3 regions of the Paenibacillus terreus genome follow, and region 3 is predicted to be linked to each of the others. Evidence: riboswitches for the same ligand, from Rfam matches in the RefSeq annotation. Region 3 holds a riboswitch; each other region holds the start of a gene.
What was found. A riboswitch is a leader RNA that binds a small molecule or an ion and turns the genes downstream of it on or off. The one in region 3 is predicted to bind glycine.

Region 1: it holds a riboswitch for glycine, as region 3 does, so the genes downstream of both, gcvT (glycine cleavage system aminomethyltransferase GcvT) here and sdaAB (L-serine ammonia-lyase, iron-sulfur-dependent subunit beta) in region 3, are expected to answer to the same signal.
Region 2: it holds a riboswitch for glycine, as region 3 does, so the genes downstream of both, ACE5KN_RS18415 (amino acid permease) here and sdaAB (L-serine ammonia-lyase, iron-sulfur-dependent subunit beta) in region 3, are expected to answer to the same signal.

Annotation. Positions count from the first base shown of each region.
Region 1 covers NZ_JBHIRX010000024.1:8,590-19,076, forward strand. Annotated here, with positions in the region: gene ACE5KN_RS27800 (PTS mannitol transporter subunit IIBC) at 1-506, opposite strand, end outside; gene gcvH (glycine cleavage system protein GcvH) at 1,018-1,413, opposite strand; glycine riboswitch at 1,765-1,878, shown strand; glycine riboswitch at 1,879-1,972, shown strand; gene gcvT (glycine cleavage system aminomethyltransferase GcvT) at 2,064-3,167, shown strand; gene gcvPA (aminomethyl-transferring glycine dehydrogenase subunit GcvPA) at 3,209-4,564, shown strand; gene gcvPB (aminomethyl-transferring glycine dehydrogenase subunit GcvPB) at 4,561-6,027, shown strand; gene ACE5KN_RS27825 (stalk domain-containing protein) at 6,117-6,398, opposite strand; gene ptsP (phosphoenolpyruvate--protein phosphotransferase) at 6,912-8,624, opposite strand; gene ACE5KN_RS27835 (HPr family phosphocarrier protein) at 8,617-8,892, opposite strand; gene ptsG (glucose-specific PTS transporter subunit IIBC) at 9,028-10,487, opposite strand, start outside.
Region 2 covers NZ_JBHIRX010000010.1:99,973-110,459, forward strand. Annotated here, with positions in the region: gene ACE5KN_RS18375 (LOG family protein) at 1-184, opposite strand, end outside; gene ACE5KN_RS18380 (MazG nucleotide pyrophosphohydrolase domain-containing protein) at 258-578, shown strand; gene ACE5KN_RS18385 (YitT family protein) at 676-1,293, opposite strand; gene ACE5KN_RS18390 (BglG family transcription antiterminator) at 1,314-2,162, opposite strand; gene ACE5KN_RS18395 (glycoside hydrolase family 1 protein) at 2,196-3,656, opposite strand; gene ACE5KN_RS18400 (beta-glucoside-specific PTS transporter subunit IIABC) at 3,676-5,547, opposite strand; gene ACE5KN_RS18405 (GNAT family N-acetyltransferase) at 5,758-6,549, opposite strand; gene hprK (HPr(Ser) kinase/phosphatase) at 6,564-7,478, opposite strand; gene ACE5KN_RS18415 (amino acid permease) at 7,698-9,050, opposite strand; glycine riboswitch at 9,181-9,261, opposite strand; gene ACE5KN_RS18420 (histidine kinase N-terminal 7TM domain-containing diguanylate cyclase) at 9,383-10,487, opposite strand, start outside.
Region 3 covers NZ_JBHIRX010000019.1:112,524-123,010, forward strand. Annotated here, with positions in the region: gene ACE5KN_RS25770 (YcnI family copper-binding membrane protein) at 1-520, shown strand, start outside; gene ACE5KN_RS25775 (DUF445 domain-containing protein) at 892-2,157, opposite strand; gene ACE5KN_RS25780 (cupin domain-containing protein) at 2,365-2,826, opposite strand; gene ACE5KN_RS25785 (amino acid ABC transporter ATP-binding protein) at 3,165-3,893, shown strand; gene ACE5KN_RS25790 (ABC transporter substrate-binding protein) at 3,923-4,768, shown strand; gene ACE5KN_RS25795 (amino acid ABC transporter permease) at 4,842-5,501, shown strand; gene ACE5KN_RS25800 (amino acid ABC transporter permease) at 5,517-6,167, shown strand; glycine riboswitch at 6,262-6,376, shown strand; gene sdaAB (L-serine ammonia-lyase, iron-sulfur-dependent subunit beta) at 6,682-7,368, shown strand; gene sdaAA (L-serine ammonia-lyase, iron-sulfur-dependent, subunit alpha) at 7,394-8,296, shown strand; gene ACE5KN_RS25815 (Ig-like domain-containing protein) at 8,400-10,487, opposite strand, start outside.

The DNA of each region.
Region 1 (10,487 bases), on a different contig from region 3:
ACTTTACTGATCACTTCGATTACCGGACCAATGATCGTATGTGCAAGCAGGGCAAGAATGGCACCGATAATGCCTGCGGAGAAGTTGTTGACCAGCATCTCGAAGCCGGATTTGATTTTGCCTTCAACCGCTTTGTCAAACTGCTTGATTACCCATGCCGCGAACGGACCTGCGGCCATGGCGCCAAGGAACATCGGAATGTCTGCGCCGACAATGACACCGATCGTCATAATCGCGCCGACCACACCACCACGCTGTCCATGTACCATTGTACCACCTGTGTAACCAATTAACAGCGGCAGCAGATACTTGATCATCGGATCAACAAGCGTGGCAAAATTTTCGTTTGGAATCCATCCTGTTGGAATAAAGAGGGCCGTAATCAAGCCCCAGGCGATAAATGCGCCCATGTTCGGCATAACCATGCCGCTCAGGAAGCGTCCGAATTTCTGCACTCCAACGCGCAGGCCTCCGCCGCTTCCGGACTTAGCGTCCACTGAACTCATGTTGAAAACCTCCTCAATGTATTGAAACCTTCAGGTTAAGGATTCGTCAAAATTCGATACGAAATATAGGAATTTGTCGCTTTTTCTGATTTTGTCAAATCCTTAGGTAAAAGGCCTCATATCCTTTTGCTTACCTTCATCCTAATTGAAAACGGTATCTCCATCAATAAAATGAAAATGCAGTTTCGTCATGAACGTTGATGACAAAATTTAAATTTAAGATTCTCGGGGGAAGAATAGTATGCTCTAAATGCGATTCATATAGTCATACCTTAATATAAACGAACTTCGCCGGTATTAACCGCAATTTCCCTGAACATTATGTCTTGGTTCCAATGTTGTTGACCAAACGGCAAAAAGCATGGCCGCTGTATCTCACATGAGATATCAGGCTGCCATGCTTATCAATATGCTTGCAAAAACGAATATACGCTTGCATACACTTTATGTCGTTTTTCGAAAAAAAACGCAGTAAATAGGACAAATATCCTATTTTAGAGTGAATGCTTCATTAAGCCTCTTCCACAAGCCGGCTATACGCTTCTGCACTCAGCAGTTTGCTTACTGCATCATTAACGTCGCCATCCACCTGGATTTCAAGCATCCAGCCATCCTCGTACGGCGAACTGTTGACGAGCTCCGGCGAATCCTGCAGCGCCCCGTTCACTTTAAACACTGTGCCGCTTACTGGAGCATACAGATCGGACACCGTTTTGACAGATTCGATCGTACCCACGCTTGCGCCTGCTTCCAAAGTGCCGCCTTCCTCTGGCAGCTCGACAAACACAATGTCGCCAAGCTGGTGCTGCGCAAAATCGGAGATGCCGACCAGCAAGGTTCCTTCTTCCGTGATTTTCACCCACTCATGCTCTTCGCTGTACAAATAGTTTTCTTTAACTTCGCTCATGTATACCGCTCCATTTCCATTGGAATTTCCCACCATGAAAAGATTGTTCGCTTAGCAGCTCCTGCACCTTCTTGTTTTCAACGTAAGATTAAGCCAAGCAAGTTTCAAATGTCAATATTGCTTACAAAAAACCATTTCTTTTTTTCCGGATTAAAGCACTAAAGGAAGGGTAATGGCTTACATTTTGTTATCCATCTTAAAATATGACAAATTTATTGACATATGCCCGGTGATCGCGTATTAATGGATATAGATTGAATAGCGGATGAACGTATAGGGAGAGATTACCGATATTCCGGGAAAATGATGCGTCAAGGCGCATCTGTAACAAGCTCGGGCGGGGTGGCCGCATGGAGGATGAAGCCAGACTCATGCGTGTCTTGCAACCGTGGAATCAGCGGGTAACGCCGAAGGAGTAAGCCGGCAAGCGGTGAATCTCTCAGGCAAAAGGACCTTTACCGGACGCAACTCTGGAGAGAATCCGCGGCAGCGGGTCACCCAAGGGGAAACCTGTGAACCAACAGGGTAACTCTCAGGTATCAAGGACAGAGCTGAAGAATGGAATGGCTGGGAAGCCATGCACCGTTCTTTGGCCTGTCCTTTTTTGCTTTTTCATAAGCTGTGCCAACTCTTTTGCGAGGTGAATTGTGTTGACCGCATTGAAAAGAACACCGCTGTACCCGCTGTATGCCGGGAATCCCGGCGTGCGCTGCATTGATTTTGGCGGCTGGGAGCTGCCTGTCCAGTTCAGCGGCATTCAAAAGGAGCACGAGGCTGTACGCGAACGCGCCGGACTGTTCGATGTCTCCCATATGGGCGAGTTCAACGTTACAGGGGCTGAAGCAGAAAGCTTTCTGCAGCGTGTAACCACCAACGACGTGTCCAGGCTGGAAGACGGCCAGGCACAGTACACGCTGATGTGTTATCCCGATGGAGGAGTCGTGGACGACCTGCTTGTCTACAAGCGCGGCCGCCATTCCTACATGCTCGTCGTGAATGCTTCCAATATCGAAAAGGATTGGGAATGGCTGCTGCAGCATAAGCCCGCCGATGTGCAAATGGAAAATGTATCGGATCAAACTGCGCTGCTTGCCCTTCAGGGTCCTGCAGCAGCAGAGATCCTTTCCGGTGCCGTAGACAGCGATGTCACTTCACTCGGCCCCTTCCGTTTTGTTCAACATGCCAGCTTATTCGGGGCTTCTTCCGCCCTTATATCCCGCACGGGATACACAGGGGAAGACGGCTTCGAAATTTACTGCCGCGCTGAGGATGCCCCGCTGATTTGGCAGGGACTGATGAAAGCGGGGGAAGCTCACGGACTGGTTCCCGCCGGTCTGGGTGCACGGGATACGCTGCGCTTTGAAGCGAAGCTGCCGCTGTACGGCCAGGAGCTGTCTCCGACGATCTCCCCACTGGAGGCGGGACTGGGTTTTTTCGTCAAGCTGGATAAAGGGGCGTTTATCGGACAGGAAGCACTGCTTGCCCAGAAGGAGCAAGGTCCCTCCCGCAAGCTCGTTGGCTTGGAAATGGTGGACCGCGGCATTCCGCGTTCTCATTACCCGGTATTCGCGGAATCGGAGCAGATTGGCGAAGTGACAACAGGCACGCAGTCCCCTACCCTGAAGCGGAATCTGGGGCTTGCGCTGATTGACAGCCGTTTTGCCCAGTTAGGCACACAGGTTGAGGTGGAAATCCGGGGCAAACGCCTCAAAGCAGAGGTTATCAAGGCACCGTTCTACAAACGAACAAAATAGAGATAACCGGAACATTACGGATATTGAGAGGAGCGCAGCCAATGAATCAGCACAGATACTTACCGATGACCGAGCAGGATCGCGCCGAAATGCTTCGCACTGTGGGTGCCGACAGTATTGAGGACCTGTTCAAGGATATTCCCGAAAAAATTCGCTTCCGGGGCGAGCTCCCCGTTTCTTCCAGGCTGGATGAACGGGCCCTGACCCGTCATATGTCGGCGCTGGCCGGCAGGAATGCCAGCAGTGAAACCCACGCCAGCTTTCTGGGTGCAGGCATTTATGATCATCACATTCCGTCCGTCATCAATCATGTTATTTCCCGCTCGGAATTTTATACGGCCTACACCCCTTATCAGCCGGAAGTAAGCCAAGGAGAGCTGCAGGCCATTTTTGAATTCCAGTCCTATATATGCGAGCTTACCGGCATGGCGGTAGCCAATGCCAGTATGTATGACGGGGCCACCGCTCTCGCTGAAGCCGGCAATCTGGCAGCCGCCGCCACGCGCCGCAAGCGCCTTGTCGTATCCCGCGCCGTCCACCCTGAAGCCCGGCAGGTGCTGAACACTTACGCACATGGCCTTAACCTGGAGGTTGTTGAAGTAGGCTGCACAAACGGCGTTACCGATCCCGAGGCGCTCGCTGCTGCAGTAACAGAGGATACCGCAGCCGTGCTCGTGCAGAATCCGAATTTCTTTGGCTCCATTGAAAATCTTCGTCCAATGGCAGATTTAATCCATGCCCAGAAGGGTCTGCTGGTGGTCAGCTCCAATCCGCTTTCACTCGGATTGCTTGAAGCGCCGGGCAAGCTCGGAGCCGATATCGTGGTGGGAGACGCACAGCCACTTGGCATCTCCTCATCGCTCGGCGGGCCAACCTGCGGTTATTTTGCCGTATCGCAGGAGCATATGCGCCGCATCCCCGGAAGAATCGTCGGCCAAACAAAGGACCGCAACGGCAAGCGCGGCTTTGTTCTTACTCTGCAAGCACGCGAGCAGCATATCCGCCGCGAGAAGGCGACATCCAACATCTGCTCCAACCAGGCGCTGCTTGCCCTCTCTGCATCTGTATATATGTCCGTTATGGGCAGAAACGGCATGAAAGAGGTGGCGGAATTGAATTTGCATAAAAGCCGATACGCCCTTGAACGACTCACCTCCCTGCCTGGAGTAAAGACGGCGTTTACTTCCCCGACCTTTAATGAGTTCGTGCTCGTCCTGCCGCAGAATACTGATATGCCGTCCCTGCAGTCACGTCTGCTGGACGCCGGTTTTATCGGCGGTTACGATCTCGGCAGAGACTACGAAGAGTACAAAAACCATATGCTGATCGCCGTAACGGAGCAAAGAACCAAGGAAGAGATTGACCAATTCACATCGGTGCTGGAGGAATTGCTATGACTCAATCCGAACATGATATGCCGCTGATTTTTGAACTTAGCCGTCCGGGACGTGTCGCGTATTCACTGCCCGAATGTGATGTGCCGCGCCGTCCCGCTGACGAGCTCATTCCGTCCGAGCTGCTGCGCAGCGAGCCTGCCGCACTGCCAGAGGTCTACGAGGTTGACGTCATCCGTCATTATACAGAGCTGTCCCGCCGCAACTTCGGCGTAGATAACGGATTTTATCCACTTGGCTCCTGTACAATGAAATACAATCCGAAAGTCAATGAAGATGTCGCACGTTATTCCGGCTTCGCGAAAATCCATCCTTATCAGCCAGAGGAAAGCATTCAAGGCGCACTTGAGCTGCTGTATACGCTGCAAAATGATTTGGCCGGGCTGACGGGCATGGACGCCGTCACACTGCAGCCTGCTGCCGGAGCCCACGGGGAATGGACCGGCCTGATGATGATCCGCGCTTATCACGAAAGCCGCGGCGAGCAGCGCACCAAAGTGATTGTGCCCGACTCCTCGCACGGAACCAATCCGGCGAGCGCCACGGTTGCGGGATTCGAGACGATCACGATTCCTTCGACCTCCAAGGGACTTGTGGATCTGGATGCCCTGCGCTCCGCCGTTGGCAGCGACACTGCCGCTCTTATGCTGACGAATCCGAATACCCTTGGACTGTTCGAAGAGCAAATCACGGAGATTGCGGAGATTGTGCACGAAGCCGGCGGGCTGCTCTATTACGACGGAGCCAACTCCAACGCTATTATGGGCATTACCCGTCCAGGGGACATGGGCTTTGATGTCGTGCACCTGAATTTGCACAAAACGATGAGTACCCCGCACGGCGGAGGCGGCCCGGGAGCCGGTCCGGTCGGCGTCAAGCAGCTGCTCGTTCCGTTTCTGCCAAAACCTCTTGTCGTCAAAAACGAGGACGGAACGTACACATGGGATACGGAGCAGGCCCATTCCATCGGCCGCGTCAAAGCATACTACGGCAACTTCGGCATTCTCGTCCGTGCCTATGCGTATATCCGCACCTACGGACCGGACGGCCTACGCGCCGTTTCAGAATGCGCCGTGCTTAACGCCAACTATATGATGCACCGCCTGGCTCCTTACTTCGAGGTTCCGTATCTGGGCGTCTGCAAGCATGAATTTGTCATGTCCGGCCGCGGCCTGAAAAAATTCGGCGTCCGCACCCTGGACGTCGCCAAACGGCTGCTCGATTTCGGCTACCATCCGCCAACCGTGTACTTCCCGCTGAATGTGGAGGAATGCATCATGATCGAGCCGACCGAAACGGAAAGTAAAGAAACGCTGGACGGCTTTATCGATACGATGATCCGCATTGCCAAGGAGGCCGAGGAAAACCCAGAGCTGGTGCTGAACGCCCCTTACACCACAACGGTCACACGCCTGGATGAAACGACCGCTGCACGCAAGCCTGTTTTGAACTGCGCCTGTAGTTAATGTTTACCAAGAGCTTCATGAAAAAAGGAGCCCAAGGCCTGTGACCTGGGCTCCTTCTTCATATACAAGCGCATAGTAAGAATCTTGGGTTAACACAATGTCATATCCGTGCCCGATGCAGTAACCGATTTTGTTTCTTGGTCCCAGTATACGTTCATATTGAATTTTTCAAAGATAGGTCTAAAAGGCACATAGGTAATTCCTATTGGAGAAACTCTAGCCTCAAATGCTCCACCTCTAGTGATCTTATCTATTTTCTCATTATTCACATACACTTCTGGATGGTCTAATGATGCAAGAGCCGTGCTGGAAGTTCCCAATATTAACGCTAGTATTACGGTGAACACAGATAATATTTTCGTTGTTTTCATTTTCCGCTGACCTCCAAAAAATGCGGCATTAGTAAAAACTCCTTATGTATTTGGTACACTACCCAATATATTATCTTCCTTATGAAAATATCAACATATTTTTTGGTGTGTACTAGGGTAAATTACAGCAAAAAGAAATATCCTTTTGTTCATGATTAGCCTAGTAGTGTTATATTCTTTTTCATCCTCGAATCAACCCACAAAAAACCTCCCTTGAACAAACAAAGCGTTCAAGGAACACTATACTCCCAAGTGCCCGGAATTCTTCTGGAGAAGCGGAGCGTTCGCCTTTATCCCCGGATTTCTTCCACTGTCCATTTCAATCAGGAAATCCGGGGATAACAGCGATCGGAAGAAGAATCCGGGTACGCCCCAGCGATCGGAAGAAGAATCCGGGTACGCCTGAATCCGGGCACGCCAAAAAAAGCCGGTACCTCTTAAGGTACCGGCTGCTGTATAACTCAGCATGAGTATGTTTTGGAAAAAGATAAACCTTATGAAAAACGGATAAGCTTACCCTTCAATGCTCTGAACCAGTGCAACAACCTCTTCGGCTGTCTGCATGTCCAATGCTTGTGCGGCCAGCTTCTCCATGTCCGCGCGGGACAGCTTGGAGATCTGGCTGCGGGCAGGCAGGATGGAGGTGGCGCTCATACTGAACTCATCCAGTCCAAGTCCGAGCAGCAGAGGAATCGCTGTAGCGTCCCCTGCCATCTCACCGCACATGCCCGCCCAACGTCCATTCGCATGAGCTGCGTCAATAACCATTTTGATCAGACGCAGTATGGCCGGGTTGTATGGTTGATACAGGTAAGATACCCGTTCGTTCATGCGGTCTGCCGCCATCGTATATTGAATCAGGTCGTTGGTGCCAATGCTGAAGAAATCGACTTCCTTCGCGAATTGGTCTGCCAGCACCGCCGTAGATGGAATTTCCACCATGATGCCCACCTGAATTTCCTCAGATACCTGAACACCTTCGGAAGCAAGCTTCGCTTTCTCTTCCAGCAGGATCGCTTTGGCTTCACGGAATTCACCCAGCGTAGCAATCATAGGGAACATAATACGCAGATTGCCGTACACGCTGGCTCTCAGCAAAGCGCGCAGCTGTGTCCGGAAGATATCCTGACGGTCCAGGCAGAGACGAATGGCCCGGAAGCCCAGGAATGGGTTCATTTCCTTCGGCATGTCCAGATAAGGGAGCTCCTTGTCACCACCGATATCCAGTGTACGAACTACGACTGGCTTGCCTTCCATTTTCTCCAGAACCGTTTTGTAAGCATTGTATTGTACGTCTTCCGAAGGAAGCTTGTCGCGTCCCATGTACAGGAATTCCGTACGGTACAGGCCTACGCCTTCCCCACCGTTCTCAAGCACACCTGTAACGTCGTTTGGTGTACCGATATTGGCAGCCAGCTCGACGTGAACGCCGTCTGTTGAAACGGTCGCTTCGTCGCGCAGCTTGCGCCATTCTTCGCGCTGCTTCTCATAAGCCTGCTGCTTTTGACGATATTCTGCAACCACTTCGTCGCTCGGATTCACGAACACCTCTCCATCCAAACCGTCCACGATGATCAGGTCACCGCTTTTTGCTTGAGAAAGGACGTCCTTTGTACCGACGACAGCCGGAATTTCGAGCGAACGCGCCATAATGGCGGAGTGTGATGTACGACCGCCGATATTTGTGGCAAAGCCTTTGACATATTTACGGTTCAATTGCGCTGTGTCGGAAGGTGTCAAATCTTCTGCAAGCACAATCGTTTCTTCGCTGATTTCAGCAGGGCTCATGAACTTCAGTCCAAGCAGGTGATTCAGCACACGCTTGGTTACGTCGCGCATATCAGCCGCCCGCTCCTGCAGATATTCGCTCTTCATGTTTTCGAACATGGCAATAAATTGCGATGCTGTTTCATCCAATGCAAATTCCGCATTGACTTGTTCGTTTCTGATTTTATCCTTCACCGGATCGATCAGCTCGGGATCGTTCAGAATCAGGAGGTGGGAAGCAAAAATTTCAGCCTTCTTCTCTCCCATTTCCTGAAGGGTCCGTTCCTTGATACTCTCCAGCTCGGATTGCGACTGCGCCAATGCTGCGTCCAGCTTCGCGATTTCCGCTTCGACATCCGTTACCGTGCGTTTTTCTACAGAGTAGTTAGGATGCTCCAAGATAAACGCCTTGGCAATAGCGATGCCTGCCGAGGCAGCGATCCCGGAGATTTTAAGCATTTACTTCGCCCAGCCCTTCTTTAACCATTACATCTTCCAGCGCTTGCAGAGCTTCTGCTTCGTTGCCGCCTTCACAGATGATGTTGATCGTGTCGCCTTTTTCCAGACCCAGGGACAGTACGCCCAGGATGGATTTCAAAGTTACCTTTTTGCCGTTAGCTTCAGCAAAGGATTCTACACCGCTGAATTTTGTCGCAGTGTTAACCAGAGCTGTTGCCGGACGTGCGTGGATACCGTCTTCGTCAGTGATTGTAAATGTTCTTTGCATGATGATTCTCCCACTTTCTGAATATATTATTGTAAATCTGCTGCTTGCTGATATGACATCAACCGCTTATACCCATAGAACGCTCCCGCGGTCCTGAGACCGCTGCGGAACGTTCACTATAGAAGCAGATCGTTACTATTTTATCGTAATAATATTATCTTCGCCAGCTTTGAGTGTTCCGCTCTTGTCCAGCGTGACTCCTGCACCCTGCGGCAGGTTGGAAAAAATGATCGGAGAAATGATCGATTTGGCATTTTCTTTCACATACTCCAGATCCACTTTCATAATTGGCTGGCCAGCGGATACGAGGTCTCCCTCGTTCACAAGAACCTCAAAGCCCTGTCCTTTCAGTTTTACGGTATTGACACCGATGTGCACCAAGACTTCCTTGCCGCCGTCGGACATAATGCCAACCGCATGCTTGCTCGGGAACACGTTGAACACCTTGCCGTATACTGGAGAAACAATGTTGCCGTCATGCGGCAGAACCGCAAATCCGTCACCGGTCATACGCTCGGAGAATACCGGATCCGGCACTTCGGTAATCGAAAGCAGTTCACCGTTTACCGGCATTACAATGTCCTCACTGATAATGGCTTGCCCTGCTTCACCGGCCGCTTTTTCAGTCTCAGGCTCAGGAGCGGCTGCCGGTGCAGGTGTGCGGCCTGCCATAATATCCTGCATTTGCGATTTAATCGTATCAGAACGTGTACCAAAAATCGCCTGTACGTTATTGCCGACCTCCAGCACGCCGGAAGCTCCGAGCTGCTTCAGACGATTTTTGTCAACATTGGCTTTGTCGTTGACTTCGATGCGCAAGCGTGTAATACAAGCATCCAGATGCTTGATATTGGACGGACCGCCAAATGCCGTCAAAATATTATGCGGAAGATCATCGGTTGCCCCTCCGCCGGCATTTTCATTCTCTTCGGCCTGCTCTTCGCGTCCAGGTGTTTTGAGATTGAACTTGCGGATGATGAAACGGAAACCGAAGTAGTAGATCACGGCCAGCACAAGACCAACGATAATGACATACCACCAAGGAGTCCGGTTCGGCAGAATACCAAAGATCAGGAAGTCGATAAAACCGCCGGAGAACGTCATCCCGATTTTTACATTCAGCAGATACATCGTCATGAAGGACAAGCCCGCAAAGATGGTATGCACTGCGAACAGCAGCGGAGCTACGAACAGGAAGGAGAACTCAAGCGGCTCCGTAATACCTGTCAGGAACGAAGTCAATGCAGCGGAACCCATGATACCTGCCACATATTTCTTATGCTCCGGTCTGGCTTCGTGGTACATGGCCAAAGCAGCGGCAGGAAGCCCGAACATCATGAACGGGAACTTACCAACCTGGAATGCGCCTGCGGTGAATGGCACACCATCTCTCAGCTGAGCCATGAAAATGTGCTGGTCACCGCGGATGACCTGACCTGCTTTGTTGACATATTCCCCAAATTCAAACCAGAACGGAGAATAGAAAATGTGGTGCAATCCGAATGGAATCAGAGCGCGTTCGATCACACCGAAAATAAATGTTGCCAGTACAGGGTTCGTGTCCACCATAAAGTGGGACACCGCGTTCAGGAAGC
Region 2 (10,487 bases), on a different contig from region 3:
CAGTCACAGCGCCGCCTAATTCTAATACCGTATTTGCCACCTCGCCCATCAATCCAACATTGGATCCCCCGTAGACAAGCTCCAATCCGTTCCTTACAATTTCTTCACCTAAATGTCGAGCGTGGATCTGAAACTCCATTTCTTCTCCCAAATTAGATCCGGCATATACACATATTTTTTTCATGTCTATCCCCTTATACAATATGTTGTTATGATATGATATCTATGTTACTAAATATAGATATGGAAGTGAAGAGATGGATTCAAAGGAATTTCAGCACTGGGTAGAAGCTTTTTATAAAACCAGAGGATGGGCGGACTATGGTCCATTTATTCGAATGGGCTTTTTAATGGAAGAGGCAGGAGAAGTTGCAAGAGTGGTGCGTTCGTTGGAAATCGGGAGGAATCGCCCTGACGAAGCTGATAAACGAACCGATGAACTAAAGAGGAAGCTAACAGAAGAACTGGGAGACGTGCTCAGCAACCTGATCATTTTGGCTAAAAAGTATGATATCAGCATGGAAGAGATCATGGAAACCCATGTAAGAAAGTTAAAGCAAAGGTTCCGTGACGAATGACCGCCTACCCCGCACCGGGTCTACCTGCAGAAAAATAAGAAGGAGCATACCATAGCGGCAGCTCCTTCTTCGTAAACCCTCAGTGCAGCACCAAGGCTCAAGATGCTTGATTATACAGTTTTTCTGATTTCTTTTTAAAGGGACTCCGCACGGATTTTGTGAAATCCATGGTTCGTCCCATAATGATTGATGCCAAGAAAGTAAAGAATGCCGTCTTGATATCCATGACCAGGGCTCCCAGGATAAGCACAAAAAAGTCAAATGCAATATGGACGGTTCCCATTTTTAGTTTAGGAAAACGAAGTTGAATTAACCGGGCTAATAGCCCAACGCCCCCGCTGGTCAGCCCTTGCCGAAAAACGATTCCCGACCCCAATCCCAAAAAGGCCCCCCCAATCACAATGCCTAACCATAAAGGAGGATGCACCCAATTTCGAATGGGATACAGAAGGTCAAGAAAGACGGACAAAACTCCTGCAACCATCATCGTCTGGATAACGAAGGAACGCCCAATACGCTTCCAAGCCAGTAAAAACAAAGGAATATTAAGAGCAAATACAACTAAACCCGTATTCCAATTGAAAACATAGAGGGTAAGAACCCCGATTCCCGGAAACCCTGTGCTAAATAGATGAACAGGAACATAACCGAGATTCACGCCTAAAGCCATAATAAAACATCCAACGAATGAAATCATGATATTGCTTACTCTCAATGTAGAGGACCCCCGTCTGTCTAAGCCAACTGGTTATGGGAAATTAATCTGTGAATATGCACGGCCAGATAGGTGAGTTCCTCGTTAGGAATGGTTTTCCCGTACACTTGGTTAACATATTCCTTGATCTTGAACGCTCCGTCCATCGCCCCCGGATAAAGGCTGGCAATCTGCTCAAACAATAAATTGTCACTGGTCTCTAACATCTTATCCGTATATAATCGCTCCACAAAAAACTTAACATGGGTGATAAAGCGGGTGTAATGAACGTTTTCCGTATCCATATCAATGTTCATCGAATACCTGACCAGATTGACGATGCTGCCAATCATTTTGGCCATCTTCATGCCGTCCTTGGATTCCTTCTCCTCGCTTTGGGCATTGATTAAATGAAAAGCGATATTGGCCGCTTCCTCCTTGGGCATTTCGATGTGCAGCTTTTCTTTGATCAGCTCCAAGGAGAATAGCCCGATCTCATATTCTTCAGTATAGTAATTTTTAATTTCCCAAAAAACCTTGTTGGTAATCGCGATATTTTTATGATACCGTTCCACCGCAAAATGCAAATGATCCATCAGGGTAAAATAGATCCCCGTGTTGAGCTTGGTCTGCAGCTTCTTTTCCGCGTAGGCCACAATCTGCCCAGTCAGTTCCACGTATACCGGAGGAATGGCATCCAATACACCGAGATACTCTTTGACTTTGACATTTTCGACAGGTACGAACATTTGGTCTGCCTGGTGTTCCTCGACGATATTGCCCGCTTTTTGGCCATAACCGATGCCTTTGCCAAACAGAATGTATTCCTTGTTCTGCTCATCTTCTACCAAAACTACGCTGGAATTCAACACTTTTTTGATTTTGATCACCATGGATCACCTTCCTGACCGAAAGATGGGCAATTAATCCAGATCTTCACCATTGCTTTCAATTACTTTTTTATACCAGTAAAAAGAATCCTTGCGGCTGCGCTGCAACGTGCCGTTTCCTTCATCATCCTGATCGACGTAAATAAAGCCGTATCTTTTGGACATCTGAGACGTGGAAGCGCTGATGATATCAATCGCTCCCCAGCTTGTGTAGCCAAACAGGTCAACGCCGGCTTCCACCGCTTCCTTCATTTGTTTAAAGTGGTCCCTAAAATATTTGATCCGGTAGTCATCATGGATGGAACCGTCGCTTTCCACCTGGTCCACGGCGCCCATGCCATTTTCCACAATGAGCAGCGGTTTTTTATAGCGGTCGTATAACTCAATTAAGGAAATTTTCAGGCCCACCGGGTCGATCTGCCATCCCCAATCCGTTACGGGCAAATAAGGATTTTTCACGCCTGTGATCGTGTTGCCCGACGTTCGCTCCAGCCCCTCTTTGGCGGACTCGGTTAACGACATATAGTAGCTGAAAGAAACAAAATCGACCGTGTGCTTCCGTAAAATCTCCCTATCTCCCGGTTCCATTTGCAGCTTAATATTTTTCTGCTCGAGCATGGTTTCGATCAGTGGCGGGTATTCTCCAAATACCTGCACATCCGCGTAAAAATAAGTGTGCAGATTCTTCATCAGCGTAATCTCCACATCTTTGGGGTGGCATGTATTCGGATAGGTCGTCAGCATCGTCAGCATGCAGCCTACCTGGCTGCCCGGAATGATGCGGTGGCAATCCGCCGTCACCAAGGCCGAGGCGACAAACTGGTGATGAAGCGCCTGATAAATGACTTCTTCCACCTTGCCCTCCGGACAACGATCCGGGACAATGCCCGCGGTTGTGAAAGGATGGCGGATGATGCTGTCGATTTCGTTGAAGGTCAGCCAATATTTCACCAGGTCCTTATAACGCGTGAAGCAGACATTGCTGAATTTCACAAAATAATCGATGACTTTTCTTTCTGCCCAGCCATTGTATTTGACGCTCAAAGCAAGCGGCATTTCATAGTGGGAAAGCGTGACAATCGGTTCAATGCCAAGCCGTCTCATTTCCGTGAACAAGCCGTCGTAAAACTTCAGCCCCAATTCATTAGGCTCGTTCTCTTCCCCGGTCGGAAAAATCCGGCTCCAGGCAATGGAGACGCGCAGCGCCTTGAAGCCCATTTCGGCAAACAGGGCCAAATCCTCCTTATACCGATGATAAAAATCGATCCCTCTGCGTTTGGGATATTTCTGGACGTCCGGATCTTGCATCGCCCGTTCGATCATTTCGGTGGTAACAACATGGTGCGCTTCGTAATCCTCAACATTTAAATGCGGTCTATACATGGCTATGTCTGCTACGGACGGACCTTTCCCATCCACGTTCCAAGCGCCTTCCGCCTGATTGGCGGCAATAGCGCCGCCCCATAAAAAGTTCTTCGGAAATCCTTTGCTCATTTCTATTCTCCCCCTTGGTTTAATTTCCTATCGCGGTTACAAACATCAAAGTATCCTGTTGATTCACCTGTTTTACATCCGCAACCTTTACCGCGTATTTGTCTTTATTGGTCACGATTGCGATGGTTACCGGATCATAGCCTTCCTCAATAATCTTCTCAAGATCGAACTTCAGCAATAAATCGCCGGCTTTGACCTCATCCCCGGCCTTAACCTGGGGTTCAAAATATTGGCCCCGCAATCTGACGGTATCGATTCCTACATGGAACAGCATTTCGATGCCGTTCGCCGTACTCATGGCAATGGCATGGTTTTTGCCGAAAACCATCTCAATCTTACCATCTACAGGTGCGTATAATTCACCTTTGGCGGGAATGACCGCAATTCCATCCCCCATCGCCTTAGTGGAAAAGACCTCATCCTTCACTTCAGATAAGGGAATCATTTCCCCAATCACCGGACTTTTGAACTCCCTCGCCGTATTGGGTTGGTCAGCGGATTGGCGCTCTTCCACTTTGGCCTTATTGTCCTTGCCGAGAACAAAGGCCAATGCAAAGGCAACAACGAAAGAGATGATCAGCGCGATGATGGCATTGATGATATTTCGCGGCAGCTCTTCCGAGATAAACATGGATAGACTGGCTAGCCCAGGGCCGACCAGCACAAATGCCTGCAAGCCGACAATACCGGTAAACGCCCCGCCAATCAGAGAACTGACCATGACGCTGCCGAGCACTTTTTTATTTTGCAGAGTGACCCCGTACAAGGCCGGCTCCGTAATGCCGAACAAGGCGGAAATGCCGGCGGAGAGAGCTGTGGCTCTCAGCGCTTTATCCTTGGTCCGCACCGCAACGGCGAAGCAGGCGCCGCTTTCAGCGATATTGTGGGCAAGCGAAGCGGGCATATAGAGCAATTCCTTGCCGGTGCTTCCAATCGCGGAGAGAGCGTAAGGAATGAGCGCTTTGTGCATGCCGACGGATACCATCAGCGGCAAGACGGCGGCCAAGAGCGCTACGGCAATCCACCCCACCTTATCGAACAAGGTTAAGATGATGAATGAGAACCCTTCGCCGAGCGTATAACCGAGTGGTCCCAGAATTAACAACGAAACCGGAACGGTAATGAGCAACGACATCATCGGGACAAAAAAGATCCGGATTACTTTCGGTGATATTCGCGTGAACCATTTCTCCATTTGAGCATAGAGCAACACGGTCAGAATCGCCGGAAAGACCTGATAGGCATAGGCGATGCTTTTGATCTGAAGGCCGAACAACTGGGCGCCTTCCCCAAGCATGGCCGTCATGTTCGGCAGAAGCAAAGCGCCGACGGCAGCCAGGGCCACCAACGTATTTACTTTCAGTTTGTTGGCAGTGGTGACGGCCACTAATAATGGAAGAAAGTACAGAGCCGCGTCGCTAATTTGCACCAGGATTTTATACGTGTGGCCTTCCGGGTCGAGAACATTCATTAAACCGAGCAGCAGCAGCAGCGACTTTAACATCCCGGCGCCGGCAATGGCCGGAATCAGCGGCTGAAACACACCCACGATAAAGTCCAAAATAACGCTGCCCACTTTCTTCTTCTCTTTCGGTTTAGCGGTGGATGCCGCAGCGGATTCCGTGTCCAAATCCGGGTTCGGGTTCGGCGAGCCCAGCAGATGATTGACTGCATCATAAACTTCAACAACTTCATTCCCGATAACGACCTGGCACTGACCGGTCATTTTTACAGCGATCACTCCGGGAATACTTTCGAGCCGCTTGACATCGGCTTTACTGTTATCGACTAAAGAAAACCGCAATCTTGTCGAGCAATGCTCCAAATGGGCAATGTTTTCCTTGCCGCCCACATACCTCAGAACTTCCGAGGCTGTCTTGTTGTAATCCATGTCCAACGCTCCTTTCTTTCGCAAATTTGTGAAAGGGGCAGACTTTTTTGCAAATAAAAAAGGACCTAAAACGACAAATAAAACATTTGTCATCTTAGATCCTGCCTGCATTACCAGTCACATGTCTAATGGGTTTATTCGTTTGATTGAATTATATATCACGATTATGAAAGCGTCAACATCCACTCTCACGGAAAATATAACCAGATTCTACTTCTTCATCCAAAATGTATTAAGGAACGCCGTCTTGAATCCTGCCTTTACCATATTGCCATGGCTGGTCGAACCGAATTCCACATCGGTATAAACGGTTTTTACACCAAGAGACGCAGCATCGGAAAGTCTTTGCCGCAATAACGCCCCTTGGCATCCCCTGCCTCGATATGCTTCGAACGTATAATCATTCGCGATATATCCCTCCTCGCCATGAAGAAAGAGAGATCCCATGGCTGCAGGCTCCCCGTCTATCCGGAGCATATAATTCAGGAAGCTGGGACTGTAAAGATAGGATTTCGACCGTGCGATCATTTCCTGTGTAAACTGCACACCCTTTTTTGAAAGCTCAATCCATCGAATAAACTCTTCTGCTGTATGCTCCGTTACCCGCTCGATGTGGAAGTTCTGAGCCGATTCAGTTTTTTCCTTTAGGAGATTCACATACATAAAGACAAGCTGCTCGACGGGAATAAACCCTCTGTCGCTTAGTGAACGGGCAACCTCCGCCGTCATATGGTCCGGGGTCATATCAAAACATGGAGATACCTGATAATAGCTCAGCAGCTTATCCAAATCCGGAAGATCCGGCAGCCCAAATCCTTTGATCCGGTTATAATACATTGATGCCGGATCGGTCCGATCCCGCAGCAGAATAGAATTGCCGACACGGAGAACTTCGAGCTGTCTTTCGACAGGAACCAGAGAGCGACTCGCATTCAATTGGGTCAGTTCGAGCTCCATCTTCTCAATTTGTTCCAGGTAGTATGAAGGTTTTCTTTCATTCATGGAGCAGTTCTCCTTTACTGCATTTTGTTGTCGATCCGCTGCATGAACTCCTCAGCGGCACTGTAGCCGTGCTGTTTGAGGTACCAGTTGTTGGCGGCCGCCTCGATCAGACCTGCTACGTCACGTCCCGGTTGAAGCTGGACTTCGATATGGGGAATTTTGATGCCAAGGTATTCCGTGAACTGAGGTTCCAGTTCCAGCTCATTGTTCAGAGAATTCTCCCGCCATGAAGCCAGTTCAATGTCGAGCACAATTCGCGTCTCGTCCTGAAAGGCCCTGCGCCCGTATTGGCGTACGACATTAATCAGGCCGATACTGCGCAGCGAGAGGAATTCGCGGGTGGTTTCGTTATGTGTCCCGAGCAAAGTTGTTGGTCCCAGCTTCTTAAGCACCACAATATCGTCTGCAACGAGCCGATGGCCCCTTCTGATGAGCGTGTGAGCGGTTTCGCTTTTACCGATCCCGGATTTGCCGCGGAGCAGGATGCCAATGCCCGATACATTCACACATACCCCATGGATCGATATCTCCGGAGCAAGTGCCTTGACCAGGTAGCTGTCCAGCTTGGCGATAAACTCCGTTGTCGTCTCCTTTGTCCGCAGCAGCGGAATCCCCTCCTGATCGCAGAACAAGGTAAGATAGGGGATTTCCTGCTGCCCTGATGTCACAATGAAGCATGGCGGATGATATTTGACGATGTTTCCGATATGCAATTTGCGTTCTTCTAAGGTTAATGTCAATAAATAGTTAACTTCCTTACGGCCAAGCACTTGCACCCGCTCCATGGGAAAAAAATCAAAGTAACCCACAAACTCTAGCCCAGGTCTATGCGCCCGGGGACGGGTAATCACACGGTCCATGCGGCTGGCTCCCGCAAGCACTTCCAAATGGAACTTTTCCGTAAGACTTTGCACAGTGATTGTCTTCATGTTGTTCTCCTCCTGCGGCCAAGGCGTTCCTGAAATAAGCTTAAGTTTCAACAACGCGATTTCGGATATATTCAACAACCGGCAGGTCTGTTCCTGCAAAGGTACGTTGCGTATGCCGGGTTAATGAATAAAGACACCCAACTCGGGTGCCTTTTACACATCAGGTCACGTTAACATATTGGAATAGCCGGATGCCAGACGTCCAGTAATTGCCGATTTTTATTTTGTTGCTTTATTCCTTCTTCTGCTTGCATACACAGCAAATAATAGAATAAACCAGAGCGGTGTCAACAATAACGCCGGACGTGTCTCATCAGCAAAGAGCATAACAATCAGAATTAAAGCAAACAACGTCAGGACAGCATAATTAATGAACGGCGTAAACGGTGCTTTGAATTTGGATTGTTCATGTAATTGCGGCTGTGTCTTCTTGTACTTGATATGGCAAATAAGAATGACACCCCAAACCCAAATAAAACAAATGGCGCTAATGGTTGTCACGATGCCAAAGGCTTGCTCCGGAATCAGCTTGCTTAAAAGAGCTCCCACGGAAACGACCAATGTGGATATGAATAATGCATTGCTTGGTACATGATTTTTATTCAATTTGGCTAAATTGGATGGCCCCTGGTTATTCCTGCCTAAATTATATAGAATCCGGCTTGTTGAAAACATTCCGCTGTTACATCCGGAAGCGGCCGAAGTTAATACGACGAAGTTAATAATTCCTGCGGCAACGGGAATCCCCACCAAACTAAACGTTTTAACAAAAGGACTTTCTGCCGCGCTCAGCCCCGTCCATGGGTTAATGCATAACAAGGCAAGCAATGCGCCAATGTAGAAAAATAAAATTCTTAAAGGAATTTTATTAATGGCTGATGGGATATTTTTTTCCGGATTGGATGTTTCCGCCGCCGATACACCCACCACTTCGACACCGACATAGGCAAACACAACCATTTGAAAGGAAAGCAGGAAGCCTGAAATCCCGTTTGGAAATATTCCTCCATATCCCCAAATATTTTTTAATGTAACCTCTCCTGTATTTGTTTTAAATCCCACCACCAGCAATATAATGCCGATGGCAATCAACGCGAGAATCGTCACGACCTTGATTAAAGCAAACCAAAACTCCAATTCTCCAAAGCTTTTAACAGTTAATAAATTGAGTCCCAATAAAATGATCAGGCAAATGATCACAGGTATCCATTGGGGAATATCAAACCAATACTGCACGTATATCCCAACGGCAATAATGTCGGCCATAGCGATCATGATCCAACAAAACCAATAAGTCCATCCGGTTACAAATGCTGCCCTCGGCCCAAGATAATCTTCCGTAATGTCTGTAAAAGACTGATACCCCGCTTTGGACAGCAGAAGCTCTCCCAGCGCTCTCATCACAAAAAAAACGGCGATTCCCACGATGAAATATGCAAAAACAATGGATGGCCCTGCCAGCTGTATCGCTTTGCCTGATCCTAAAAATAATCCGGTACCAATGGTGCCGCCAATGGCAATGAGCTGAACATGCCGATTTTTCAAATTTCTTTTTAATTCTTGTTGTGCCAAAACGGCCCCTCCTAACGTCAAATGAGTTTAACAAATAAAAAAAGAGATTGGACGCGCTCCAATCTCATGGTCATAAGAATAATAAATAAGCTTTGTTATTCTAAGAAATCAGCATAACAAATAGATTACTTAATACTCTTCTGTCCTTTTGCCTGAGATTGTGAACCCTTCGGCGCCGCGGAATTCCCGCGGTCTCTCCAGAAGCTGCTCCTGCTATAGTACGATCCATAGCAATCATAGCCTGCTTATATAAAATTTTATGTGCTTGCTTGTTGCGAAATGCTTTTTTCAATATTAATTCCAGTTAAATAAAATGTCAACAGTGGTAAATTCTATTTTTGATATTCAGCAAACTCAATCCGGTTGCGTCCATTGCTCTTGGCTTGATAAAGCGCCTTGTCTGCTTCAGAAAGGAGTCCCATTACGTACCCTTCAAGATTGTCCGGTATATGGTCAATATCAAAATTTTCAACAGATAATCCCCCCACACTGAGGGTAACGGAAACAGGCTCTTTTTCATGTCCCACCAAGATGTGAGTTGTCTCCACCAATAATCTCACTTGTTCCGCTAATTGTTCAGCTAACCGGTGGTCTGTATCCGGAAAATAGATAATGAATTCCTCTCCGCCGTAACGGATTAGAATATCCGTACTGCGAAGAGCTTGTTTGACCGTCTGGGCAGTACGATAAAGGACTTCGTCCCCTATGACATGTCCAAAGCGGTCATTAATGGCCTTAAAGAAATCAACATCAAACAGGATTAGTGAAAATGGAGTCCTCTCCTGAATATCGGCTTTAATCTGTTGAGTCAGCTGTTCGGTTAGATAATGGCGATTGTAGCAATTTGTCAAGCTGTCCGTAAGCGCCATTTCCTTAAGTTTTTGATTGGCTATGGATAATTCGTTGCGAATGCTGTCAAGAGAATGATTGCGTTCCCGCAGGATTTCATTCTGCCGATTCAGTTCCTTAACAAGATAACGCTCTTGCGATATATCCTGAAACATAAGAATACGGCCGATCTGCATACGGTAAGAGTCAACGATCGGAGAAGCTTGCAATATAAAATGACTCAAGGTATCCTGCTCTACGATAATTTCAATTTGAGATAATATATTATGTTTATACTTGTAATGATCAAGGAACCTCCGGCTGCTGCCCACTATTCGAACAGACCCCAGAAACTTCTCCATATCAAAATAGTCGCCCACATTCACATCCACAAATAACCGTAAGGCTTTGTTGACTTCAATAATGGATTCGTTCTCGTCAACTACCATAATTCCATATGGAATTGTATTGATCACATCTTCATGAGCGATGGAGACAATATCCAGAACATTGTATCTTTTGATGACATACACAAAAAATAAACCGGAAATAAAAATGCCCGCCGAGGTTAACCCCGGAACGATCGGGAGCCACTCCCTTAAGACCACA
Region 3 (10,487 bases):
GTTCAAGCAATATGAACCGGTACCAGGCTGGAAGGTCAGCACAACAGCCGATGACGCCGGGAACGTCAAAACCGTGACCTGGACCGCTGAAGGGGATGGGATCCTGGCTGGCCAGTACCAGCGCTTCAGCTTTGTGGCCGTAAATCCGTCCGCGGAAACAAAGGTTGCCTGGGATGCCTTCCAGTATTATAAGGACGGAAGCATCGTTGAATGGACAGGCGACGAAGGGTCCGACCTTCCTCATTCCGTGACGACCGTGACGGCGGAGCCCACAGCAGCGGAGAAGCAAAGCGGGGATAGCGATGCCAAAACAGGACATGATGGTGCACCTGGTTCAGCCGGTACCAATGAAGGAGAGCAGACTGGTGCTGACAACAGCGCTGCTTCCTCACAAGCAGCTCCCGCAGCAGAAGCGGCACCAGCCTCTTCCGGAGTGCAAACCGCCACGCTTGTGATCAGTATTGCTGCCCTTGTATTATCCATTGCGGCCCTTCTCCGTGTATTAAGGAACCGGCGATAGCAGAGATATACACATACAGCGAAATACTTAGGGGCTGACCCATAAGTCAATTTATGATTTCATAAGCCCACTTAGTGTTATATCTGGATGAAAAAAGGACCTCGTTTCCCACTTAATAGTGAGATTTGAGGTTCTTTGACTTTTATCTAACCAAAATCACCAATGGGCGATTCCTTTTCTTGTTAAGGCAGAGGGATATGCACACAGCAGCGGAAAGAACGAAGCGATTCCGGATAAGCGGCAGCGTTCGCCTTTGTCCCCGAATTTCATCCGATTAAGAATATAATCACGGAAATTCGGGGGCAACAGCTATTGCAGGAACGATTCGTTTTTGGAGCGCCTCAGAACGGACAAAAGGAGAGTCGCTCATTCTACTCTACAAGCATGCGAATTCCCGTAAGCACGATACCGATCAAAAAGCCGGTCAGCGCCCCGTTGATACGAATCCACTGCAGATCCTGTCCCAGCTTGTCTTCCATAAGCGCAATCAGTGTGGCATTATCCATCTTCTCCACATTTTCTCTGACCAGATCGCCGATCCGGCTGTGGTTCCTCTCCACCAGTCCGGTAATGGCCGAGATAATCTGCTCGTTTACCTGATCGAGCAGCTCCTCGTCCTTGTGAAGATCCTCAAGCAGCCGCGCACACAGCGGAAGGATATGCGTCTGTACATAAGTCCCGTCTTCCATATAGGCCAGCAGGCGGCTGCGCAGCTCTTCCAGCTTGCCCAGCACCATTTCTTCCCCCTTCCAGGAGGCGGCTTGTTCATTTTTCCAATCATTCAGTCTGGTATGAACCGCGCTGTCCGACGCCAGCTTCTCAATCTGTCCCTGCAAGCCTGTCAGCAGGGCATCCCGTCGTGGATGATGCTCCATCTGCAGTTCATATACTCTTGCCAGCAGAAACTGGCGGATCATTTCCCCCATGCGCTCCTCATTAAGGTAGCCAAGAAACGCATTGACCGCGAACTGCATCAGCCCGCTTAGCTGCAAGCCCGAAATGGCCTGCATCCCCATCGTTCCCAGTGTCATGACGGACTCTGGCTTCACCAGCCAAGATTCCGCCTGCTCGAGCGCATAATCCAGCGCCTTCTGATCATAACCATGTTCAAATGTCTGCTTGGCCAGCGATTCGAGCAGTGCGCCCGCATCCAGGTATGTAATCTGCCTGCGGATTTCCTCTGTAATGACAGGAGCCATACTGTCCAACGGCAGTCGGCTGACGAGCCGTTTCGCCAGCGTATCGATGGCCTCCGCCGCTTTTGGGGATGCAAGCGCCTGCTCCGCCCCGTTCAGCAGCATTTCGGCCAGCTGAATATCCCTGATTTTGGCCGCGATGCTTTCTTTATTCAAAAGATTATTCTCCACCGTGCTCACCAGCGCATCTGTCAGCTTGCTCCGGTTCTTGGGAAGCAGCGCCGTATGCGGAATCGGAATGCCCAGCGGATGGCGGAACAGCGCCGTAACGGCGAACCAGTCCGCCAGACCGCCAACCATTCCGGCCTCGAATGCACCTGCCAGCAGGCGCACAGCGCCGTACTGCTGAAATGGAAGGGATGCCGCAAATCCCGCCCCCATTATGACAAGCGACCAGGTGGCCGCTTTTTTCGTCTGTCTTTTCTGTTTCGGTTTTGCCATGATCTATCCTCCAAATAGTGCCCCTATAACTGAAAATACCCTTTGGCACCATATTATCATCGTACGGCAAAAATCCCAAACTGCAGCCTTCATTATCAACCAACTTCTGCAGCAAGAAGTTTCGGTTCATGGCAAAAAAGGGACTTTCCGCCAGTCCCCAGACCATGCGTCAGTCCCTTTTTCTTAACTCCAATTCAGATTAATATGTCATTCCTGCGGACGGGAATACAGCTTGAAATCATCAAAATGGAAACCCGGGGCCACCACGCAAGTAACGAGCACAGGCTCATCGCCGAGCGGACGGGCTGTCTGCCATACGCCTCCCGGAACAAGCGCCTGCGGGGATTCTCCCTTCTCTACGTCAGCACCTACAATAATGACCGTTTCCTCGCCAGGCTCTTCGCCGCTGCCGCCCAGCTTCAGCTCAATGGGGCTCCCGCTGTGATACAGCCAGAGCTCATCGGAGTGCACTACATGCCACTCGGAAAATTCACCGGGATGGAGCAGGAAATACGTGGAGGACGCCGCAAAGCGGGGACCGGAATACGCATCCGGCAGCACCGGTTTCGGAATTTGGAAATTGGCCTTCCACATTTCCTTGTACCATCCGCCTTCAGGATGCGGTTCCATATGTAATGCCGCCACCAGCGGGGAAATAGGTTTACTCATAATAATTACCTTCCTTTATTAAAATATAGCCTTATTCAAACTGAAACGCTTCCTCTACTGTAAAACACTTACATGCATTTGTCACGCGGCAGTCGTGGAATACTATACTCCCTTTACTATATGCTTATGCTTCCATATCTTGATCTTGTGTTATCTTTCTTCACAGAAAATTCTTGAATTCCCCATAATATCATTGTATCATTAATTAACTATTATCTATGTGTTCTATTAGCTCACATAACAAAAATGGGTTTATTTTACAAACATATTATTAATATGAGGCGCATAGACACTAACTACTGAACCTGGAGCTTAACACAGATAAAGGGGGGCTCGTTCTGATTCAGTTTCGGAACGTCAACAAACATTACGGCAGCTTTCAAGTCCTAAAAGACATTAACCTGACGATCGAAGAGGGCCAAGTTGTTGTTATTATCGGTCCTTCCGGTTCCGGCAAAAGCACGCTGCTCCGCTGCATGAACCGTCTGGAGACGATCTCCGGCGGCGAGCTGTTTGTCGACGGAGTGGCTCTTCATGACAAGAAAGTGGACATCAACAAATTCCGCCGCAACATCGGAATGGTGTTCCAGCACTTTAATCTTTATCCGCATAAGCGGGTGATCGATAACATCGTACTTGCTCCGACCAAGGTGCTGGGGGTATCCAAATCGGAGGCCACCGCAACAGCCATGACTTATTTGAAGCGGGTCGGCATTGAAGACAAGGCACAGAGCTACCCATCCCAGTTGTCCGGGGGGCAGCAGCAGCGTGTCGCCATCGCAAGGGGGCTTGCCATGAAGCCCAAGGTTATGCTATTTGATGAGCCGACGTCAGCTCTCGACCCCGAGACGATTGGCGAAGTGCTTGATGTCATGCGCTCTCTTGCCCATGACGGTATGACAATGGTTATTGTAACCCATGAAATGGGCTTTGCCCGCGAGGTTGCCGACCGGGTCATTTTCATGGATCAGGGTCAAATCCTGGAAGACAGCACACCGGCCGAGTTTTTTGCCGAGCCGCGTGAAGAACGCGCACGCACGTTCCTTAGCCGTTTGATCAACCACTAAATATATAAGCTTGAAAGGGGTTCATGTTCATGAAAAAAGCTTTGAAATGGAATGCACTTTTACTGCTTGCCCTCTCTTTCGCTCTGGTACTCGCCGCATGCGGCAACAATGGTTCATCCGACACAACTACCGGTTCTTCCGGTGAGTCCGGCGGGAAAGCGGAAAGTGCGCTGGAGGCTATCAAGGCACGCGGCAAGCTCGTTGTCGGCGTTAAGAGCGACACGAAGCTGTTCGGCCTGAAAAACACAAGCACCGGTGAAATCGAAGGCTTCGACGTGGATATCGCAAAACAAGTCGCAAAGCATATTTTCGGTGACGAATCCAAAATTGAACTGAAGGAAGTTACTTCGAAGACCCGTATTCCGCTTCTGCAAAACGGTGACATCGACATGATCGTCGCTACCATGACTATTACGGAAGAACGCAAACAGCAGGTAGACTTCAGTGACGTATATTTTGAAGCAGGCCAGTCCCTGCTCGTTCCGAAAGGCAGCCCCATTACCGGCGTAGATTCTTTGACTAAAGGTACAACCGTCCTGGCCGTCAAAGGCTCCACCTCCGTAAAAAATATCAGGGAAAAGGCCCCGGATACCGAAGTACTTGAATTTGAAAATTATCAGGACGCCTTCAACGCGCTCAAAGCCAATAAAGGCGACGCTCTGACCACAGACAACGCAATTCTGCTTGGCATGCAGCAGCAGGACCCGAACTTCCAGCTGGTCGGCGGCAACTTCACTGACGAACCATACGGCATCGCAGTCAAGAAGGGCTCCACCGATTTGCTGCAGGCGGTAAATGAAACGCTGACTGACCTGAAATCAAGCGGCGAATACGACAAACTATACGAGCAATGGCTTGGCGTTAAACCTGAATAAGAGAATGGCGGAAGGAGCCGCAGCAGCGAGCTCCTTCTTTCTTGCCATCCGTTAACGGAGGTGTGATCCGCACATGCTAACTTTTGACGTTAATGTCCTGTTCAATTATTGGGACCTGTACTTGGAAGGTTTCCTGAACACCATCAAGGTCAGCTTGATTGCTCTTGTGGCAAGCTTTCTGCTTGGAGCCTTGATTGCCATTTTCCGGATAGCACCCTTCAAACCGCTGAATTGGCTTGGGACCGTTTATGTGGAAATCTTCCGGAATATTCCGCTGTTGATTACGGTCTATATCTTCTATTTGGGCCTTCCCCCCCTCGGCATCAACCTTGACGGTTTTGCTTCAGGCACGATTGGATTGTCCATTTATACTGCCGCTTATATAGCGGAAGCCATACGGGCAGGCATTCAAACGGTGCCCAATGGCCAGATGGAAGCAGGGCGTTCGTCTGGCTTGACGTACAATCAAACGATGATCCATATCATTATGCCGCAGGCCATCAAGATTGCGCTGCCGGCCATGGGCAATCAGTTCATCAATCTGTTCAAGAACTCATCCATTCTCGCTGTCGTTGCCGGCGCGGATTTGATGCTGATGTCCGACCGGATCAATTCGGAGACATTCTTGCCTGTCAGCGTTTATGCGTTCACCGCTTTATTATATCTGGTCGTTACCCTTCCACTCAGCTTTATCATGCTGTACCTGGAAAAGCGGCTGGCCAAAACATCTTAAGGAGGGAAGCTTGTTATGGATTTTGTAGGGTTATTTTCCGGACCTAACGTAAAATTTATACTGCAGGGCTTCCTCCTTACGTTGGAAGTCGGCATCTGGTCCATCGTTATCAGCACGATTGCGGGCATCATATTCGGAATATTACGTTATACCCGAATTCCTGTTATTTCGCAGGCGGCTGCCACCATTATTGACCTGATTCGCAATCTGCCCTTACTGCTCATCATTTATTTCCTGTTCCTCGTCCTGAAGCCGCTCGGATTTGATGTCGATTTGAAATGGTCCGCCATCATCGGCTTGTCCATTTTCGAAGGGGCCATGATTGCCGAGGTTGTGCGCAGCGGCCTGAAATCGGTCGACAAAGGGCAGATTGAAGCCGCACGGTCTTCAGGTTTGAATTACATTCAGACACTATGGCATATCATTCTCCCGCAAGGGCTGCGGCGCATGATACCGCCTCTGGTCAGCCAGTACATTTCATTGATGAAGGATACTTCGCTGGCGGTCATCATCTCGCTGCCTGAGCTGACACACAGCGCACAGATTGCGGGCGCTCAGAACCAGTCGTTCGTTGTTCCAGCCCTGCTGTTTGCAGCTTTCCTGTATTTTGCCGTGAACTACAGCATGTCTCTGATTGCCCGGAAGCTGGAAGTACGGACCCAATGAGCAGTCATGAGCTAGTCATGGGCCAGTAAGCATTGACACGCTTACAGCTATCCTTTACTCTTAATTTAAAGCATTGAATTGAATATCGCCGCGGATGAGGCTGACGGGAGAGACCTGATCGATTTTTAGGATACAGGGCACCGAAGGAGCAAGCTGCACGGCACCCGGCCGGCAGTTAATCTCTCAGGTACATGTACCGCCAGCTGACGCAGCTCTGGAGAGAGCGTTTTTTTAGCCACCAAAGGGGTAAGACGGGGCATGCCTGTCAGAAACTCTCAGGTACAAAGGACAGAGACAAGGGGACTTTTCCTTGTTCTGTCCTTTTTTCTGCGCTTACATATTTCGTAGGAAAAACGTCTATCGATGTACATTCACAGAAGACAGACTGCGTTTAGCGGTAGTTTTTCTTGCGATTTCAAGAAGCTCATGCCAAGAAGTTTATCTTTCTGAAATCTTATTAATTCTATGATCTTAAGTTAATGAATACTGCACCATATTAAGGAGGAATGGATAAGTGCGCTTCAAGGATGTTTTCTCCATCATCGGCCCGGCCATGACGGGCCCGTCAAGCTCGCATACGGCCGGTGCCGTGCGTCTTGGCCGCATGGCCCGGCACTGGCTTGGCGGGGTGCCCGAGCATGCCAAAATGACACTGTACGGCTCTTTTGCGGATACTTACAAAGGGCATGGAACCGATCTGGCCCTGCTGGGTGGGCTGCTTGATTATGACACGGATGATGCCCGCATTCCGGACGCCGAACAGTGGGCAGAGCAGGCCGGAATGACCTTTGAGTTTGCGACCAGCGGTCTTCCTGCTCCCCACCCCAATACCGTCCGTTTTGAGCTGCAGCGTGGCAGCGAGAAGCGAACGCTGCTCGGTTCATCCATTGGCGGAGGAAATATAAATGTGCAGCAGCTCAATGAGTTCCGTGTCAATTTGACGGGTGAGTTCCCCGCTCTGATCCTGCTTCATTCCGATAAGCCGGGCATGCTCGGAGCTGTAACCTCATCGCTCGGGGCGGCGGGGGTGAATATCGCTTATATGCATGTGGATCGCAAAGGGCGTGATGGTGAAGCTTTAACCGCCATTGAGACGGACAGCGCTGTCCCTGAACAGGTCATCACAGAGCTGCAATCACTAACCCATATGTATGAAGTGAGAAATATTGATATCCGCAGCAAAAACAGGCGGCAGCCATAGACGATATTAAAAGGAGCAAAAACCTATGCGTTTCAGTCATCTTCACGAAATCAGCAAGATCTGCAGGCAGGAGTCCAAAACAATCAGCACATTAATGATTGAAGAACAATCCAGAGAAACAGACATTCCCGTCCAGGACGTAGTCAGCCAGATGGCTGACTACTATGGGGTTATGAAAGAAGCCGTGCGCCGCGGTCAGACGGAGAATACCGTGTCGCGCAGCGGCTTAACTGGCGGGGATGGCAAACGGGTGGCGGATTATCTCCGGTCGGGAGAAACCTGCTCAGGAGATGCCTCTGCGCTCGCTATGGCTTACGCCCTTTCCGTCTCCGAGGTGAATGCCTCGATGGGCCGGATTGTAGCTACACCAACAGCCGGCTCCTGCGGTGTCATTCCAGGAGTGTTCATCAGCGCCCAGGAGAGATTCGGATGGACGGATGAGCATATGGTTCGCGGTCTCTTCACGGCGGGAGCCATCGGATACGTGATCGCCAACAACTCATTTATCTCCGGCGCCGAAGGAGGCTGCCAGGCCGAGATCGGCTCCGCTATCGGCATGGCTGCAGGCGCCATGGTCGAGCTGCGCGGCGGCACCCCCGAGCAGGCGGTTCATGCTGTCGGTCTGGCCCTGAAAAACACGCTCGGCCTCATCTGCGATCCCGTAGCCGGTCTCGTCGAGATCCCCTGTATTGTGCGCAACGGGCTCGGGGCCGTTACGGCCCTGGCTGCAGCCGATATGGCGTTGGCAGGTGTACGCAGCGCCATTCCCTCGGATGAAGTCATTGATGTCATGCTTGAAGTGGGCAGCGCCATGCCTGTCCAGCACCGGGAAACCGCCAAAGGCGGCCTTGCCCAGACCCCGACAGGCCGGCGGATGACAGAAGCGCTGGCTGGCAGCCGCAAGACAGATGTAAAGGATGAGAATTAGTTCCCACTTCTTGATTCGGCAGCGTACAATACCCGCCATCGTGCAGTACAGCAAAAAAGGCCGTCCCGTTTCACCGGGAGCGGCCTTTCTAATCATAACCCAATTATTTCTCTGTCACATTGACAACAATCTTTGCTGTCTTGCCTGCAAACTTCAGGGTGACGTTGGTTTTGCCTTTGCTGATGCCTTTGATCACTCCGTCTTTGGCCGTGGCCACCAGAATTCTGGCGGAGGTCCATACTCCTTTTTTCGTTACGTCCCCCTCCGTACCGTCCACATACGTAGCCGTTCCGGTTAATTGTACCTGCTGGCCAACGGTTAGGTTCAGCAGCACTTCGCTGGTTTCAAGGTATTTCAATGCGTCCACTGTAACCGGCACTTTGACCGTTTTACCGCCGTATTTTGCAGTAATAGTGGTTTTGCCATACCCGGTCGCCGTCACAGTGCCGCCCTTCACGGTGGCTACCTTGTAGCTGCCTGTTGTCCATTCGGCTTTTTTCGTCACATCGGCGGTCGTTCCGTCGCTTAGCGTTGCCGTAACCTTAATACTGCTTGTGTCACCGGTTTTCAGCGAAAGGGTGACTTCGGATGCTGTGATTTTGGTTGCTGTATCTACCTCAACCTTAATGGTTATCTTTTGTCCGCCATATTTTGCTGTAAGTGTCGCTTTCCCTTTTTTATAGGCTTTGACACTACCGTCTTTGACGGAAGCAATCGCCGTACTGCTAGAAGACCATTCCGCGTCTTTCGTTACGTTTCGTTTATCGCCCTTCGAATTCGTTGCTGTGAGCGTAATCTGTTCGGACTCATCTCCGGCAGACATCACGATCAGAAACTTATCAGCCTCTAGCTCAGAGGCAAGGCCTACTTCCACTTTAACGGTCGCTTTCAGACTTCCATAGGTTGCAGTTATAGTGGCTTCGCCCTCGGCCATACCTGTGATTAAGCCTGAAGAATCCACCGTAGCAGCTTTGGCGCTGCTTGTGGTCCATTCCGCTTCATTCGTTACATCTTCCGTCGTTCCATCTTTGTAGGTTACCGTCAACTGCTGCTGGTACGTATCATCAATATCGAGAACAACCGACTTGGATTTTACCTCCAGCTTGGAAGGTTCTCCTACTGTAACGGTAACTGTGGCTGTTTTGCCGTTGTAGGTGGCGGTAATGACCGCAGTCCCTTTGTTGTAAGCCATCAGCTTGCCATTATTCACATATACAATACTGTCATTATCGGATGTCCATGTCGCGCTATCCGTTACGATCTCTGTCGATCCGTCCGTATAGGTTACCTTGGCTGTCAATTGAACAGGCTGCCCGTTCACGGACATGGAAATTTTCGAGCTGCCAATGTCCAAATGGGATGCCGTCTCTACATTTACGGTAATGCTGGCCGTTTTACCACCATATGTCGCTGTAACTGTGGCGGTCCCGGAGTTATAAGCCGTGATCAGTCCTCCATCGGACACATAGGCAATATCCTCGTTGCTGGATGTCCACGTTGCCTGGCTCGTAACATCAGTTCCATTTTCATCCTTCAATACAGGCTGATGAGTGCCTTTGACAGCCAGATAGACTTCGGACTTATCCACGCTCAGCTTGTTGACCTGGCCCACCTTTACAGGCAGAGTGGCCGTCTGTGTGCCATAGCTTGCAGTAATTGTCGTCGTACCTGTGCTATACCCGATCACGTAGCCGTCCTTCACATCCGCTACGGATGGGCTGCTGGACGTATAAGAAGCGCTTGCTGTCACATTTTTGCGGGTACCGTCCGCAAACGTCGCGGTCAGTTCCAGCTGCTGTTTCCCGCCAACAGAATCAAGATTAATCTGGCTTTGATTAAAATCAAGATAGCGGGCAACCTCCACGCTTACCTTGATCGTTACCGTTCTGTCCCCGTATTTGGCAGTGATCGTTGCTGCTCCTGCTTTGTTGCCGGTGACTTTACCTTTATACACGCTGGCAATGCTCTCATCGCTCGATGTCCACTGAGCATCAGCCGTAACATCCTTGGCAGCGGACTCAGGATAAGAAGCCGTCAATTTAAGCTGCTTCTCCCCGCCAATTTCGAGGTAAAGGTCCTCGTTGTCCACAGTCAGCTTGCTTGTTTTTTCGACGGTTACGTTAATGGTCACCGTCTTTGTTCCGTACTCGGCCTTAATAACTGCAGTTCCCTGCTTATAAGGGGTAATGCT